Regions from separate parts of the Ensifer sp. PDNC004 genome, predicted to be linked through region 1. Evidence: predicted binding sites of a transcription regulator. Region 1 holds the regulator's gene; the other holds the start of a gene.
The links. Region 1 encodes LexA, which represses DNA repair genes until DNA is damaged. Its sites were predicted from a motif close to TGTTCNNNNTGTGTTCNG; they were not measured.
Positions count from the first base shown of each region.

Region 2: the regulator LexA is predicted to act here: its motif matches at 4,842-4,859, upstream of JVX98_RS15435 (DNA polymerase IV).

Region 1 is NZ_CP070353.1:975,750-984,110, reverse strand. Features, by position in the region: gene ligD (non-homologous end-joining DNA ligase) at 1-296, shown strand, start outside; gene JVX98_RS12705 (hypothetical protein) at 632-964, shown strand; gene lexA (transcriptional repressor LexA) at 1,055-1,777, opposite strand; gene JVX98_RS12695 (hypothetical protein) at 2,015-2,311, opposite strand; gene JVX98_RS12690 (hypothetical protein) at 2,612-3,268, shown strand; gene JVX98_RS12685 (hypothetical protein) at 3,387-3,989, shown strand; tRNA gene JVX98_RS12680 (tRNA-Ala) at 4,141-4,216, opposite strand; partial or broken gene JVX98_RS12675 (zinc-dependent alcohol dehydrogenase) at 4,596-4,784, shown strand; partial or broken gene JVX98_RS12670 (ethanolamine ammonia-lyase light chain EutC) at 4,776-5,358, shown strand; gene JVX98_RS12665 (GNAT family N-acetyltransferase) at 5,495-5,926, opposite strand; gene JVX98_RS12660 (vitamin B12-dependent ribonucleotide reductase) at 6,063-8,361, opposite strand, start outside.
Region 2 is NZ_CP070353.1:1,466,320-1,474,680, reverse strand. Features, by position in the region: gene dnaE (DNA polymerase III subunit alpha) at 1-2,067, shown strand, start outside; gene JVX98_RS15440 (L,D-transpeptidase family protein) at 2,177-3,406, opposite strand; gene JVX98_RS15435 (DNA polymerase IV) at 3,546-4,838, opposite strand; gene JVX98_RS15430 (hypothetical protein) at 5,006-5,647, opposite strand; gene JVX98_RS15425 (DUF3572 domain-containing protein) at 5,650-5,919, opposite strand; gene JVX98_RS15420 (response regulator) at 6,076-6,447, shown strand; gene JVX98_RS15415 (PleD family two-component system response regulator) at 6,465-7,832, shown strand.

The DNA of each region.
Region 1 (8,361 bases):
CGAGGAAGGGCGACAACTTCGTCTATGTCGGCGGCTGCGGTACCGGGTGGAGCAATAAGGAATCGGTGGACCTGCGCAAGGTGCTCGACACGATCCGGGCAACGCGGCCGCCGGTCGCGCTGAAGCGCAAGGGAGCCGTCTTCACCGACCCTCTGCTCGTCGCGGACATCGAGTACCGGGCATGGACACAAGACGGGAAGCTGCGGCATCCATCCTTCAAGGGCGTGAAACAAAGGGATGACAACGCATTGCCACTCTTCACCTTGGACGAGTTGCCGCGGACCGATTCAGAGTAAGAAAAGTGTGGCAGGGTGTGGCAGCCGCCTTTGAATTTTCAATGAAAATATTTCAGCCAAGTGTGGCAGCGCGCTCGCGCAAGCCATTGATATTTCGCATTTCTACTGTTCCGGGCGAGGCCTCCAATATTTTCACCTCGTTTAAGTTGGTTTGACGTTCTGCCCTAGGGCAGCGCGGGTCGTTTCGCGACCCCACGTCCGCGCAAGCCACGTCTCCTATGCCTCCGTCGGATCTTATCGCTTCGGTGAAATCGGTAGAGGGGGAGCGATGACTCCGCTGAGATCAGCCGCATCGGTAGCGTCCGTCAACATTAAGAACGGAGGCAATGGCATCAATGAAAAAGAGACTGATCCTGACGGCGTTGGCGTGTTTTGCGGCGACCGCTATTGAGGCGCACGCTGACGACCTGGTTTTCCAGCTGAAGAACAACACCAGCGTGGTACTGACGAACTTTTATACGTCGCCGGTCGGCGTCAATGAGTGGGAAGACGATGTTTTCGGTCGGCAGGTCCTGAACCCCGGCGAGAGCATGGAGATCACCATTGCCGACGGGCGGGACGTCTGCAAATACGACATGCGATTCGAATTCGAGGAGGGCTCGGCCCTCGATACGACCGAGGACACGCAGGATCTCTGCGAGCTCGGCGAATATACGATCCACGAATAGGCGATCTGGATTTCAGGTCACCCGAAATGGAAAGAGCCTCGCCAATTTCCTTGGCGAGGCTCTTTTTTGATTCGGTGTTCTGCCTGGAATTCAATGGTAGCGGCGGATCAGCCCGACGAGCTTGCCCTGGATCTTCACGCGATCTGGTCCGAAGATGCGCGTCTCGTAGGCGGGGTTGGCGGCTTCGAGCGCAATCGACGCGCCCTTGCGACGAAAGCGCTTCAGCGTCGCTTCCTCGTCGTCCACGAGCGCCACGATGATGTCGCCGGGATTGGCCGAGTTGCCGTTGCGGATGATCACCGTGTCGCCGTCGAAGATGCCGGCCTCGATCATCGAATCGCCCTTCACTTCAAGGGCGTAATGTTCGCCGCTGCCGATCATGTCGAGCGGCACGGTGATGTCATGGGTGTTGTTCTGGATCGCCGAGATCGGAACGCCTGCAGCGATGCGCCCCATCACCGGGACGGAAACGGACGTACTTTCGGCAACCGGGGCGGGCTTCGGCGCAGCAGGAGCGGCCGCCGGCGGCTTTCCAAGGCTGCCTTCGATCACGCTCGGCGAGAAGCCCCTGCGCGGCTGCTGCTGGCCGGCGGCGTAGGCTTCCGGAAGCTTGATGACTTCGAGCGCGCGCGCCCGGTTCGGCAGCCGGCGAATGAAGCCGCGTTCTTCGAGCGCGGTGATCAAACGGTGGATGCCGGACTTCGACGCCAGGTCGAGCGCATCCTTCATTTCATCGAATGACGGCGGTACGCCCGACTCCTTCATGCGTTCGTGAATGAACAGAAGCAATTCCTGTTGCTTGCGGGTCAGCATGGCACGTCGCTCCAGAGGCGTGAAACAAATCAAGAACAGACACTATCTGTTCCATATGTGTTCCGCAAGTGCCTAAAATTTCGTGAATTCAGGCGATTGGCCGCTTCTGCGGGTGCCGATCGGTCACTTTTGCGGGAGCAGGGCGCTTATCGGCGACGGTTGCGTGCCAAAATCGCGCCGGATGACGCCAGTCGCGCAGCTGATTCGAGCGAATCACGGGGCTCTATGAGGAGAGATTTAGGTCGCTTGCGAGGTCGAGCAGGCGTCCTCGAACTCCTTCACCGTCTCTGCGCTGTTGTCTTCCGGCAGCACCGCGTCGGCGGCGTCGGTCGCGACGGGTGTGTCGCCGTCATAAACGAAGGACTGGATGTAGAACGCCAGTGCGCCCTTCCACACGTTGCGTCCATCGATCTGATGGCACGGCACGGCCCGTTCGAAATCGGTCTGGAGTTCATCCACCGTCGCGGCGCTGAGCTTGACGTCAGGCATATTGGGCGATGCGACTATCGAAGCGAGAAGCAGGGCGGCAAGCACGGGAATTGTCCACTTGATGAAGGGGTGGCACTACAGGGTGGGTAACGATGTGAACCGTGCTTTCGTTCCGAAGTCCAGCAAGCATGGCGATCACTCTGCCGTGTTCAACAGCTCTTTGCCTGCAGGCTGTGTCTGATTTGCGCCAGCCGCTCCACCTCGAGTTCATCTTGACCGTTCCTCTTGCGACGCGCGAAGAACGCACCGGCAGTATCGGCTCTAGGGTCGGGGGTGGGGGATGCGCAAGAATCCCTGCGAGGAAGAGGCTTCACCGTCTCGACAGGAGGTCAAAAAAAGATAACTTTGCGTGGAAAGTGGGGTAATTGCATGCGTAGATTGTCGTTGGTGGTGCTCGGTCTGTTGCTCACGGCCGGAGCGGCGTCTGCTGAAGATGGGCGTTCGAACATCTGGAAGCGGATCAACGCCTGGACGGTGGGTTCCGATCCTTCCCTGGGAGGCTCGTGTTACGCCGCGACGAGCTATGATGCAGGCGCGATCCTTCGTATCGGCTTTTATCCGCGGGGGTCGGCGAACCTGGCGTTTCTTTCGATCGGCAATGCCGACTGGAAATCCATCGAGCCGCAGCGGGAATATGACGTCGCCTTGCAGCTCGACCGTGGTCGCCAGTGGCCGGCCGTTGCATTCGGCGTCGATCTTACCGGCGCCAAGGCCCTCGTCGTGAACTTTTCCAACACCGACTTCTTTACCGAATTCGTTCGCAAGAACACGTTGGCGCTGGCCTTCGAGGGACGCGTCGTCGCGAGCCTCAGCCTGCGCGATTCGATGAAGGCGGTGAGCGAGATGTTCAAATGTCAGGAGGCGGTTAGCGCCTTGATCCCGAATGGCGGGCAGGGGGCAGCGAACGATCCCTTTGCCGGCGCCGGTGGCACTGGCCCGAACAACGATCCCTTTGCCGGTGGCGGCCAGACCAAGTCGTCGAAAGATCCTTTCGCCATGTGATGGGCGCGTCCGCTTGCCGCAGAGAGGTGAATATTCCTAAAATGTTGCTGGTATCGGGCTCGGTACCCTCGACAGCGGCGCGGGTACCTATCAAAATGCGGGCAAACGGGGGTTTTGCATGCGTAGATTGCTGGTCGGATTGGTAAGCTGTCTGATCGCCGCGGGATCGGCCGCGGCCGAGGAGTCCGAAATCATCAAGTGGAAGGACGTCGACGGTTGGACCGTTGCATCCGACACCTCGATGGAGGGCTCCTGCTTCATATCGTCGGAATTCGACGGCGGCGTCACCTTGCGGCTCGGGTTCTATCCCAAGGGCTCCGAGTCGCCGCTCTACATGGGCTTTGCCAGCGACGACTGGCGGTCGCTCGAGGTCGGCAAGGAATACGACCTGACGTTCCGCTTCGACAAGACCGAGCCCTGGAGCGCTTCGGCGACCGCTGCTGGCGATGCGAGCGGAAAGTTTCTGTTCGTGAACGTCACCGACGCCGAGTTCCTGACGGGCTTCGTGCGCAAGCGGGGCCTGGCCATCGCGTTCGAAGATCGCGTGATCGCCAATCTCAGCCTGCGCGGCACTGGCCCCGCGGCCGAAGAGCTGATGAAGTGCCAGAAGGCAGTCGACGAGATCATCGCCGACGAAGGCCGCAAGTCCAAGGAGAAGAAGGCGGATCCGTTCAATGCACCGAGCGGGAAACGCTCGGCACGGGATCCGTTCAGCCTCTGAAAACAGGGGCGCGTGAGCGGGCGTTGTTGCGCGAAGGCCGGGCGGTGGCCGGGACGAGTGTTGTCCCCAGAGAAACTCGAACTTGCGATCTGCTGATTACAAGTCAGCCGCTCCTGCAGTGCTTCGGCAATTGGCTCAATTCTGTTTGCCTTGGTGGAGCCGAAGGGAGTCGAACCCTCGACCTCCGCAGTGCGATTGCGGCGCTCTCCCAACTGAGCTACGGCCCCGTGCCATCCAGTCAACACGACGGCCGCCGAGCCTGTCAATAGACGCGCGCCAGCACGCCCGCTCGAACGTCGTTGCCCGATAAGTGTTGCTCGATCCGGCTAGGCGAAGCGAGGCGTCGTTCTCTGAACCGCTTCTGAACTCCACCCATTGTCGAACTCTGCCGGCGGGTTTACCCTGCAACCGGACGATGGCGCTCCGTGAGCCTCGTTGAAGTGTCGGCGGTACACGCCAACCATGAAATGCCGTCCGGGCCATGCTTGTGAACGCCACGATGCCCGCGCCAATTACACGAATTTCGTATGTGAGATAGGCCACTGCCGGCCCGCTGTTCCCATCAGAAACCTCTCCGTGGCCCGGCGATTGGAGGAGGATTGGCAAATGGCTCAAATGATGAAGGCGGCCGTGGTCCGGCAATTCGGCGCACCGCTGATGATCGACGAATTGGCGGTGCCCACGCCGCAGTCGGGGCAGATCCTGGTCAAATACGAAGCAACGGGCGTGTGCCATACCGATCTCCATGCCGCAAACGGAGACTGGCCGGTAAAACCCAGTCTCAGTGTCGTCCCGGTTCGCACCCTGTCCAAGGATAGGAACGACTACATCGCGCACCCGACCACCGGTGAAACGCTGAGCCCGGACTCAATCAAGGCTATCGAAGCCGATCAGGACGTCGCGGAAAGGCGATATGCCCATGGGCCAGATCGTCATTTCAGATGGTTTGAACGCCAAGGCCATCATGGATGAGGGCCATCTTTCGCCCTATCTGGAGGAAATGCGCAGGTTGCTCGGCGATGCCGGCGTCTCGGTGAGTGACAAGAACATCCTGGTGACCAGCGGCAGAGTGCGGGCCGGCTATAGGATCGGCGAGACGTTGTTTGCCGAGGCCGATCCCAACACGTTTCGAGGAATTCTCCACATCATCGGCGAGCGGCCCGGAACCATGCACCACGCCTACTCGGTCTACATTACCGTCGCCAAAGGAAAGCGCTGGGCGGAGAAGGACATCGATCACGACATGACGAAGCTGGTCGGCAACGTCGCCGATACGGCAGTTGCGCCCAAGGAGGCGGCCAAGGAAACCCTGACCATTATCCGGGAGATCATCGGCAAGGACGTCAACAGCAGCCGGCGATTCGGGTGACCCTAAACGCGTTGTAGGGCAACAAGGCACTCGCTGTCCGGCGGCGTCGGCGGTCGTGCATCGTGTCGCCGCCGCATGCTGCTGCTTTCGGAGGGCAGAAAACGCGGTTGCTTCTTCGGAGCGTGACTTTCCGACGTCAGAACCGCTTCTTCAGAAAGTAGCGCGCAATCGCCCCTTCACCGCCTTCGAGTTCACCAAAGAACTCGAAGCCGAGCTTTTCATAGAAGGGCCGGGCCTGGAATTCGAAGGTGTCGAGCCAAAGGCCGACATAGCCGCGCTGGCGCGCGATCTTCTCCGCTTCCTCGATCAGGCGTCGGCCAAGGCCTTGGCCGCGGTATTCATCGGGAACGGCGAGGTAACGGATAAAGGCCCAGCCATATCCATCCGTCGCATAGAGCCCACCCGTCGCGACTTTCGTCTCCGGATCGCGAAGGACGATGGCAAAACCGGGCAGATCGGCCATGCCGCTGTGGGCATGGTTGTAGGCATCCAGCGGCGCAACGATGCCGCTGAGGTCCTCCCGGTTCGGGTCTTCGAGAATAATGTCGATGATCGGAACAGGCTTCAAGGGAACCCAATCAAATGGTGGCTCGGTCTGTATATTCGCGTTTTGTTCTATAAAGCACTCCAACCCGAGGAAAACCTCGGGTTGGCAATGATCGTGGTCTTCGTTCAGTCGTCGTCAGAGACGACGACGACGTGGCTCAGCTGCAGCCGCTCGTTGCGCCGCAGGTGTCGCACTTCTCGCAGGTGCCGTTGCGCACCATCGTGAAGTTCTGGCACTCGGTGCACATGTTGCCGGTGTAGCCCTGCATGATCGAGCGGGCGCGGCGTTCGGCTTCCACCTTCTTGGCATCCGACTTGGCCGATGCCGCTTCGGCGGCTGCCTTGTCGGAGAAGAGGGCGGTGACTTCCTGCTCGACTTCGTCGGCGATCTCTTCTGCCAGTTCCGCAGCCCGCTCTTCATAGTCGCGCTTGAAAGCGACGATTTCCGAAGTGGCGATCGCGGTCGTTGTTTCCAGCTTGCGCACCGTGTTGCCGGCGATCGCCGTCACGGTCGCACCCGAGGAGGCGCGAGCGGGGGCACCCGTCGACGAGCCCTTGGGTTCGCTGGAGGCCCGGTCGCCGGTGCCGCCGACGATCGTCGGCTTGTAGCCGCGCGTCCAACCTGTGGAGATCAGGTTGGTCTTGCCTTCCTGGATGCCCTTGCCGAGTGCGGTGTTGCCGAAATCGGACGTGTCCACGTGAGCAAGATCGTGACGGCCGAGATAGGAAACCGCCAGTTCGCGGAAGACGTAGTCGAGGATCGACGTCGCGTTCTTGATCGCGTCGTTGCCCTGAACCATGCCGGCCGGCTCGAACTTGGTGAAGGTGAAGGCCTCCACATATTCTTCGAGCGGCACGCCGTACTGCAGGCCGAGCGAGATGGCGATCGCGAAGTTGTTCATCATCGCACGGAAGGCGGCGCCTTCCTTGTGCATGTCGATGAAGATCTCGCCGAGGCGGCCGTCACCGAACTCGCCGGTTCGCAGATACACCTTGTGACCGCCGACGACGGCCTTCTGGGTGTAGCCCTGGCGACGGTTCGGCAGCTTTTCGCGAGCGCGGATCACCTTCTCGATGACGCGCTCGACGATCTTCTCGGTGATGGTGACGGCCTGGGCGGCGGCAGGCGCCTGGATCAGATCCTCCAGCGCATCCTCGTCCTTGTCGTCCTCGATCAGCGAGGCGTTCAGCGGCTGCGACAGCTTGGAGCCGTCGCGATAGAGAGCGTTTGCCTTCAGCGCCAGCTTCCAGGAGAGCATGTAGGCGTTCTTGCAGTCCTCGACGGTCGCCTCGTTCGGCATGTTGATCGTCTTGGAGATCGCGCCCGAGATGAACGGCTGGGCCGCCGCCATCATGCGGATGTGGCTTTCGACCGACAGGTAGCGCTTGCCGATCTTGCCGCAGGGGTTGGCGCAATCGAAGACCGGCAGGTGCTCGTTCTTGAGGAACGGTGCGCCTTCCAGCGTCATCGCGCCGCAGACGTGGATGTTTGCCGCTTCGATGTCCTTCTTGGAGAAGCCCATGTGGTCGAGCAGGTTGAAGTCCATCGAACCGAGCTGTTCGTCGGTGACCTTCAGCGTGCCCTTCAGGAAGTCGGCGCCGAGCGTCCACTGGTTGAAGACGAACTTGATGTCGAAGGCGCTCTTCAGAGCGGCGTTGACCGCTTCCACCTTTTCGTCGGTGAAGCCCTTGGCCTTCAGCGTCGACGGGTTGATCGCCGGCGCCTGGTTCAGGTTGCCGTGGCCGACAGCGTAGGCTTCGATCTCGGCGATCTGGCTCTCGCCGTAGCCGAGCGAGCGCAGGGCTTCCGGGACGGCGCGGTTGATGATCTTGAAGTAGCCGCCGCCGGCGAGCTTCTTGAACTTCACCAGAGCGAAGTCAGGCTCGATGCCGGTCGTGTCGCAGTCCATGACGAGGCCGATCGTGCCGGTCGGCGCGATAACCGTTGCCTGGGCGTTGCGGTAGCCGTGCTTTTCGCCGAGTTCCAGCGCCTTGTCCCAGGCGCTCATGGCGTGGATGACGAGGTCCTGGTCCGGATTGTCGCCATGGATGAGCGCGACCGGGTTGACCGAGAGCGATTCGTAGCCCGTCATCTCGCCGTAGGCGGCGCGGCGATGGTTGCGGATGACACGCAGCATGTTGTCGCGGTTCGGCGCAAAGCCCGGGAACGGACCGAGCTTCTCGGCCATCTCGGCCGAGGTGGCGTAGGAGACACCGGTCATGATCGCGGTCAGCGCACCGGCAATGGCGCGGCCTTCGGCGCTGTCATAGGGAATGCCCGAGGACATCAGCAGGCCGCCGATGTTGGCGTAGCCGAGGCCGAGCGTGCGGTATTCGTAGGAAAGCTCGGCAATCTCGCGGGACGGGAACTGCGCCATCATGACCGAGACTTCGAGAACGATCGTCCACAGGCGGACGGCGTGCTCGTAGTCGGCGATGTTGATGCGCTTGGTCGCC
Region 2 (8,361 bases), 490 kb from region 1:
ATGCCCTATGGCCAGGTCGACAAGATCTGCAAGCTGGTGCCCAACAACCCGGCCAACCCGACGCCGCTTTCCAAGGCGATAGAGGAAGAGCCGCGCCTGCAGGAAGAGGCCGAGAAGGAGCCGGTGGTCGCCCGCCTGCTCGATATCGCCCAGAAGATCGAGGGCCTCTACCGCCACGCCTCGACCCACGCCGCCGGCATCGTGATCGGCGACCGGCCGCTGTCGCAGCTCGTGCCGATGTATCGCGATCCGCGTTCCGACATGCCGGTCACCCAGTTCAACATGAAGTGGGTCGAGCAGGCCGGTCTCGTCAAGTTCGACTTCCTCGGCCTGAAGACACTGACCGTCCTGAAGGTCGCCGTCGATTTCGTGAAGCAGCGCGGCATCGAGGTCGATCTGGCGAGCATCCCGCTCGACGATCCGAAGACCTACGAGATGCTGTCGCGCGGCGAAACGGTCGGCGTGTTCCAGGTGGAAAGTGCCGGCATGCGCAAGGCGCTGATCGGCATGCGGCCCGACTGCATCGAGGACATCATCGCGCTGGTGGCGCTCTATCGCCCGGGCCCGATGGAGAACATCCCGGTCTATAACGCCCGCAAGCATGGTGAGGAGGAGGTCGAGTCGATCCATCCGAAGATCGACCACCTGCTCAAGGAAACCCAGGGCGTTATCGTTTACCAGGAGCAGGTGATGCAGATCGCCCAGGTGCTCTCTGGCTATTCGCTCGGCGAGGCCGACCTTCTGCGCCGCGCCATGGGTAAGAAGATCAAGGAGGAGATGGACAAGCAGCGCGCCCGTTTCGTCGACGGCGCCGTCAAGAACGAGGTGTCGAAGCCGCAGGCCGACCTGATCTTCGACCTGCTCGCCAAGTTCGCCAACTACGGCTTCAACAAGTCGCACGCGGCAGCCTACGCGATCGTGTCCTATCAGACCGCCTATATGAAGGCGCACTATCCGGTGGAGTTCCTGGCGGCGTCGATGACGCTCGACATGTCCAACACCGAAAAGGTCAACGACTTCCGCCAGGATGCCAAGCGCCTGGGCATCGAGGTGATCGCGCCGTCGGTGCAGACCTCGTTCCGGCATTTCCAGACGGGCGAGAGCCGCATCTACTACTCGCTTGCAGCGATCAAGGGCGTCGGCGAATCGGCCGTCGAGCACATCGTCGAGGTTCGCGGCGACAAGGCCTTTGCAAGCCTCGAAGACTTCTGCCTGCGGATCGACCCCAAGCTTCTCAACCGCCGGGTCTTCGAAAGCCTGATTGCCGCTGGCGCCTTCGATTGCTTCGGCTATGACCGGGCGGAACTGGTCGGCGGGCTTGATCGCATTCTCGGATTTGCCCAGCGTGCCCAGGAAAACAAGACGAGCGGGCAGAGCGATATGTTCGGCGCAGGTGCCGCCACCGGGCCGGAGCGCATTGCGCTTCCGACCTACACGCCGTGGCTCGCCTCGGAAAAGCTGCACCGCGAGTTCCAGGTGCTTGGCTTCTATCTCTCAGCCCATCCGCTCGACACCTACAATGCGCTGCTCGCCAAGATGCGCGTACAAACCTTCGGCGATTTCGCAGGCTCGGTGAAGAAGGGGGCGACGGCCGGAAGGCTCGCCGGAACCGTGACCTCGAAGCAGGAGCGCAAGACACGCACGGGCAACAAGATGGGCATCATTGCCTTCTCGGATTCCTCCGGCCAGTTCGAAGCGGTTCTGTTCTCCGAGATGCTGCACCAGTATCGAGACCTGCTCGAGCCCGGCAAATCGCTGGTCATGACGGTGGCTGCCGAAGAGCGGCCGGAAGGCATAGGCCTGCGCATCCAGACGCTGCGTTCGCTCGAAGAAGAATCGCTGCAACTGCAGAAGGCGCTGCGCGTCTATGTGCGCGATTCCGGCCCGTTGAAATCGATCGCTTCGCACCTCAACACCAGGGGCGATGGTCTCGTCTCCTTCGTCGTCATCAAGGACAACGGCCAGCGCGAGATCGAGGTGGAGCTGAGCGAGAAGTTCCGGATTTCACCGGAGATCGCTGCAGCACTGCGCTCGGCGCCGGGCGTCATCGACGTCGAACTGGTGTAATCCGAGAGGGGTTCCGCTCGATCGCAGTGGAGCGGCGTCTGAGCAGGTTTGGAACCTCGCGACCGGCGGCCGGACGCTGGTCGGGTGTCGTTTGCCGGTCTGGAGCGGATCAGTCGCCCGGACGTGTCCGGGTGATGGTGATGAAATCGGTGCCCTGACCGGTCTCCAGTCCGCTTTCCATATCGGCGATCGACAGCGATGAGCCTTCGGCGAGCAACGCTTCCACGCGCTTGCGCACATCGTCGGAAATCGTCATGCGCGCGAGCGTGCGCTGGATTCCATTATAGGCGAAGGGATCGGCCTCCATGGAGATGCCGAGGCGCTTCCTCGTCGAGGCGGGCAGGTGGTTCTCAAGCGAGACGCCGAACCATTTGCCTTCGGCACCTTGCTCCTCATTGTGGCGGAACTGGAGGAAATGGGTTCCGAGTGCCTCTTCCGGCTTGTCGATCGTAAGCCCGGCCTCAAAGAGCGGCTTGAAGCCTTGCCGCACGAGGATCTTGCCGTTCTGCGGCGGCGTACGGCCGGCCTTGCGCAGAAGCCTGTCGGTCAGTTCAGGCGTCAGCTTGCCGTCGCCGTCGAGGCCCTCGCTTGCCTGGAAGGCGCGCAGGGCCGCAATCGTCGCTGGCCCGGCATGACCGTCGATCGCACCGGGTGCGTAGCCGAGGAAATCGAGGGACGACTGAACCTCGCGCATGGTGTCGCGTGCGTCGCTGCGGGTGATCAGGATCCGGATTGGCTCCTCGGTGGATCGCGCCGAATGGGCGCCGCCGGGTGGCTCCCGCATTGCCACTTCCACCGGCGTGTCGCCGGCCTGGCTGATCGCGGGTCTCAGTGGCACGTCGGAAAGTGGTGGCTGGAGGTCGATCGGAGCCGGTCGGAAGAGCAGGGCGCTCTTAACCTCCAGGGGCGTTATCTGCCGGTCGGAGATCAGCACGTGCACGCCGCGCTCGGTCATCTTGAAGAGCGAGGCGGCAAATTGGCTCGGCAACCGCACGCAGCCATGAGAGGCCGGATAGTCCGGCACGTGATTGGAGCCGTGCAGCGCAATGCCCGACCAGGTGAGCCGCTGCATGAAGGGCATCGGCGCGTTCGAATAGATGTTCGACTTGTGATGGCGCCGCTTTTCGAGGATCGAAAAGATGCCCGATGGCGTGGTGTGACCCGCCTTGCCGGTCGAGACCGGCGACGTCGCAATGACAGCGTCCCCGTCATAGACGACGAGCGATTGCTGGTCCTTCGAGACGATGATCTGCAGCGGCCCGCGACTGCCTGCAAAACCGGTGGCCGGCGACAAGAGCAGTGCGACGACGCTGGCGGTGAGAGCGAAACGCGATACCATACACTCAACCCAACACGTGACTTGGCGGACAAGCCTAGTCGCCAATCTTTAAGGAATTCATCCTGATGTGTGTGGGGTCGATCAAGGTTGCGTGATCGCTCTGCGAGGTGTGTCTGCTGCGGCAAGCGCGCCTGCGGTCTTATGGATCGCGTTTTCTGGTGCCGAACGTGTAGCCGGTTTCGACGCTCGCCTTGCCGAACTTGTCGCGCAGCCTGTTCATCGCGTCCTCGGCCGCAGCGCGTCTGGTGGCCGCGGGATCGACAAGATCCGGCGGATCGGCGAGGTCCGGGGCGGAGAGATCGCTGACGCCGATGCCGATCAGCCGATACTTCGTTCCGTCCGCCTCTTTTTCGAGAAGCTGCAGGCCGATGCGGAAGATGCGGTCGGCAAGGCGGGTAGGGCTGTCCAGGCGCCGGTTGCGGGTGCGGATCTTGAAGTCGGCGGTTTTGAGCTTGAGAACGACCGTCTGGCCGGCGAGCTCGGACTTTCGCAGCCGGTGAGCCACCTGCTCGCTGAGGCGCCGCAGATGCGTGACAAGGTCGTCATAGCGCGCGATATCGTCGTTGAACGTCGTCTCTGCGGATACGCTCTTGGCTTCGCCGTCGATTTCGACCGCTCTCTCGTCGAGCCCGCGCGACAGGCGGAAGAGCCGCTGCCCCATAGTGCCGTAGCGGCGCATGAGGTCGCCTTCCTCCATGGTCTGCAATTGCCCGATCGTGCGCACGCCGTCACGCTCCAGCGTCGCGGCAAAGGCCTTGCCGACGCCCCAGATCAGGGTCACCGGCTTTTCCCGCAGGAAGTCCAGCGCTTCGGCCTGGCCGATGACGGAAAAGCCGCGCGGCTTTTGCAGGTCGGACGCCACCTTGGCGAGGAACTTGCAATAGGAGAGGCCGACCGAGACGGTGATGCCGATCTCCAACTCGATCCGGCGGGCAAGACGCGCAAGCGTGCGCGCCGGCGGATCGTGATGCAGCCGCTCCGTGCCGCTGAGTTCGAGGAAGGCCTCGTCGATCGACAGCGGCTGCACCAGCGGTGTCAGTTCCTGCATCAGCGTGCGCACCTCGCGGCCGACACGCGCGTATTTCTCCATATTGGGCTTGATGACGATCGCCTGCGGGCAGGCTTCCAGCGCCTTGAACATCGGCATCGCCGAGCGCACGCCGTGAATGCGGGCGACGTAGCAGGCGGTGGATACCACGCCGCGCTTGCCGCCACCGATGATCACCGGCTTGTCGGCGAGCTCCGGGTTGTCGCGCTTCTCGATCGAGGCATAGAAGGCGTCACAATCGATGTGCGCCAGCGTCAGGTCATAGAGCTCAGCATGCCGCAGAATGCGCGGGCTGCCGCAGGCTAGGCAGCGCCGCACCGACGCCGCCTGTTCCTTGAGGCAGTCGCGGCAGAAGCCTGGAAAGTGAGCAGCGCTGTCGGGCATATCGGGAACAAATATTGAACATTGCGACCTTAGGCTCTACTCTAGCGAGTCTCAAGGAGGCGCGATTGGAAATCACAATGCAATTGTCGCCGTTGAAAAGGATCGCCAGGCGCGTCTCGCGCAGCGCCGGCGGGGCTGAGTTTGCGCCGACGGGCAGCCGGTCCGGGCTAGCCGCGGAAATGCGCGCGAATGGCCGCGGCTGCCTCCGGCCAATCGGCGACGGCACGAATGTCTGCGTCGATCTTCGGCGCGAGCGCCTTGAAATCCGAGTCGGCCATGAGGTTGATCGGCAGGCAGGACGGCGCGTGATCCTTCACCGATCGCAAATTGCGAAGCATGTCGTCGATGAAGACCAGCGGGACGGTTCGGCCGCCGTGAAGTTTTTGGACGATCGGGCCCTTGGGCTCTTCGGACGCAAGCAGCGGATAGGGAAGGCCAAGCTGATCGAGAAGCGCGCGGCGGACCGTGGCGTGCTGCGGCGGCATCGCGGTCAGAAAGACGATGTCGGCTTCCTCCGACAATGCGGACAGGGTCTCCACGGCTCTGGCGGCGGGCGTCTGCCAACGATCCTGCGAGCCGTAGAAGGCGTCGAGCAGGATTTTGACCTCCGGCTCCGCCACCGGCTGCTCGTCGGCATGCGTGATGATGTTGCCGGTCAGGCGGAACGACCGGGGCAGCAGCACATGGCCGCAGCTCTTGAGGAACGCTTTGAACGGATTGATGAATTCGAGCACGACATCGTCGATGTCACTGACGATCAGTGGGCGGTTGCCAAGCGTGATGCTGTGAACTCTCGGCGCGTTTGCCACCCTCAATCCTCGAAGCCTGCGTGGCCGGAAAGTACCATATGGGCGCGCACAACGTCTTCGGGCGCCGTACCGGTCGCTGTACAGAATGCCATCAGGGTCGGCTCATGGTCCATCAGAAAGGCGACGAGCCCGCCCATGAAGCCGGGTTCGGCGATGGCGTTGCGCAGCGCCGTCGGGTCCGTGCCGGTCAGCGCCAGGAAGCGGGACAGGAGTTCTGGCTCGCCGGCAAGCCAGGCGAGAATGTCTACTGCAATTTCGTCGGCGCTCTTCAATGGTTTGTCCCCGTATGGTTTTTACGTGCGGAGTTACCTATTTTTCAACCAAATAGGCCTATCTCTGACGTTGAGGAAATGGGTCGAGTCGTCGGCTCCGCACGTTAATTGTCCTGAGGAGACTTGCAAGGTGACGATGGACAGCAAGGGATCGACATGCCCAAACAGGTGATGATTGTTGAGGACAACGAGCTGAACATGAAGCTCTTCCGCGACCTGATCGAGGCCTCTGGCTATGCGACGATCCAGACTCGCAACGGCATGGAAGCGCTCGAGCTTGCGCGCAAGCATCGGCCCGATCTCATTCTCATGGACATTCAGCTGCCGGAGGTTTCCGGCCTGGAAGTGACGAAGTGGCTGAAGGAAGACGACGAACTACACGTCATCCCGGTCATCGCCGTGACCGCCTTTGCCATGAAGGGCGACGAGGAGCGGATCCGCCAGGGCGGGTGCGAAGCCTATGTCTCCAAGCCGATCTCGGTACCAAAGTTCATTGAGACGATCAAAACCTACCTGGGCGATGCCTGAGCGGCGGGAAAATTGATATGACTGCGCGTATTCTTGTTGTCGATGACGTTCCGGCCAATGTGAAGCTGCTCGAAGCCCGGTTACTTGCCGAGTACTTCGACGTGCTGACGGCCAGTGACGGTTATGCCGCCCTGGCGCTCTGCGAAAAGACGCCCATCGACCTGGTGCTGCTCGATATCATGATGCCCGGTCTCGATGGTTTCGAAGTCTGCGAGCGGCTGAAGGCGAACCCGAAGACGGCACATATCCCGGTTGTCATGGTCACCGCGCTCGACCAGCCTTCGGACCGCGTGCGTGGCCTGAAGGCCGGCGCCGACGATTTCCTGACGAAGCCCGTCAACGATCTGCAGCTGATGTCGCGGGTGAAGAGCCTGGTGCGGCTGAAGAACGTCAGCGATGAGCTGCGCCTGCGGGCCCAGACGGCGCAGACGATCGGGCTTGAAGATGTTGGCCGGGCGGACCGGCCTGACGAGCCCGGCAACGTCCTGCTCGTCGATGGCCGCGGCTCGTCGCAGGAGCGGCTGCAGCGCGCCCTCAAGCCGATTGCCGAGGTCTCGGTCATCTCCGATCCGCAGGCGGCATTGTTCGAGGCGGCGGAGAACAATTTCGACCTCGTCATCGTCAATGCGAATTTCGACGACTACGATCCGTTGCGGCTCTGCTCGCAGTTGCGTTCGCTGGAGCGCACCCGTTTCATCCCTATCCTGCTGATCGCCGAGCAGGGCAGCGACGAGTTGGTCGTCCGCGCGCTCGATCTCGGCGTGACGGATTACCTGATGCGGCCGGTCGACCCCAATGAACTGATCGCCCGCTCGATGACCCAGATCCGGCGCAAGCACTGCAATGACAGGCTGCGGTCTAGCGTGCAGCAGACCATCGAGCTTGCCGTCACCGACGGCCTCACCGGGCTGCACAACCGGCGCTATTTCGACACGCACCTGAAGCTGCTGATGGATCGTGCCGCCGCGCGCGGCCGGCCGCTTTCCATCTGCATGACCGACATCGACCGCTTCAAGCAGGTCAACGATACCTATGGTCACGATGTCGGCGACGAAGTGCTGCGGGAATTCGCCAATCGCATCCGCACGACGGTGCGTGGAGCCGACCTTGCCTGCCGGTTCGGCGGCGAAGAGTTCATCGTGGTCATGCCGGATACCTCCGCCGAAATGGCAGCCGGTGTCGCCGAGCGTCTGCGCACGATCATCGAAAGCCTGCCATTTGCGATCCCGCAGGCGGATGGCCCCTTGAAGGTCACCGCATCCATGGGGATTGCGACGCTCAGGCCCGGCAACGACACGGCCGAAGCGCTGCTGAAGCGCGCCGACACGGCGCTTTATCAGGCCAAGCATGAAGGCCGTAACCGGGTGGTGGCAGCCGCCGCCTGAGCCGCGGCTAACGCGTCTCAGGCCTCGGCGCCCTTCAAGGAATTTCTTGGGCTTCCTCTTGCGGCCTGCATTCAAAGTTGTATTCTCGCGCCACCTCTTGCTACCGGGGAGTTTGGGTAGCAGCAGGGATCATGCAGTGTGCCTGTCCAGGTCTGATACAGAATTAACCATGCGCCGAGCGGCACCGCTCCGCGCATTAAGAATTCGTTGATTTTTTTTTATTTTCAGGTGATGCTCATGAAAGAGGGGGCGTCAGCCTTCTGCGATATTCGTTACCCCATGATGCTCAGGTCCGCCGCATCTCCTGGGTCGTGGGGTCGGTCGGTTGGCTTTTGGCGTCCGCGGAATCCTCGTGCCGCAGTCAGAGGCCAGCCGACCCCCTTTCCGACACGCCGTCCCGCCTTCGGGGCGGCGTTTTGATTCTGGGGCAAGAGCCGGGGAGGGCGAGCCGTTTGCTGGCGCCGGCGTGAACGCGTTGCGCTCGGCAAATTTTGCGAGATGCCCCAGGCGCTGGCCCAAAAAGGAAAAG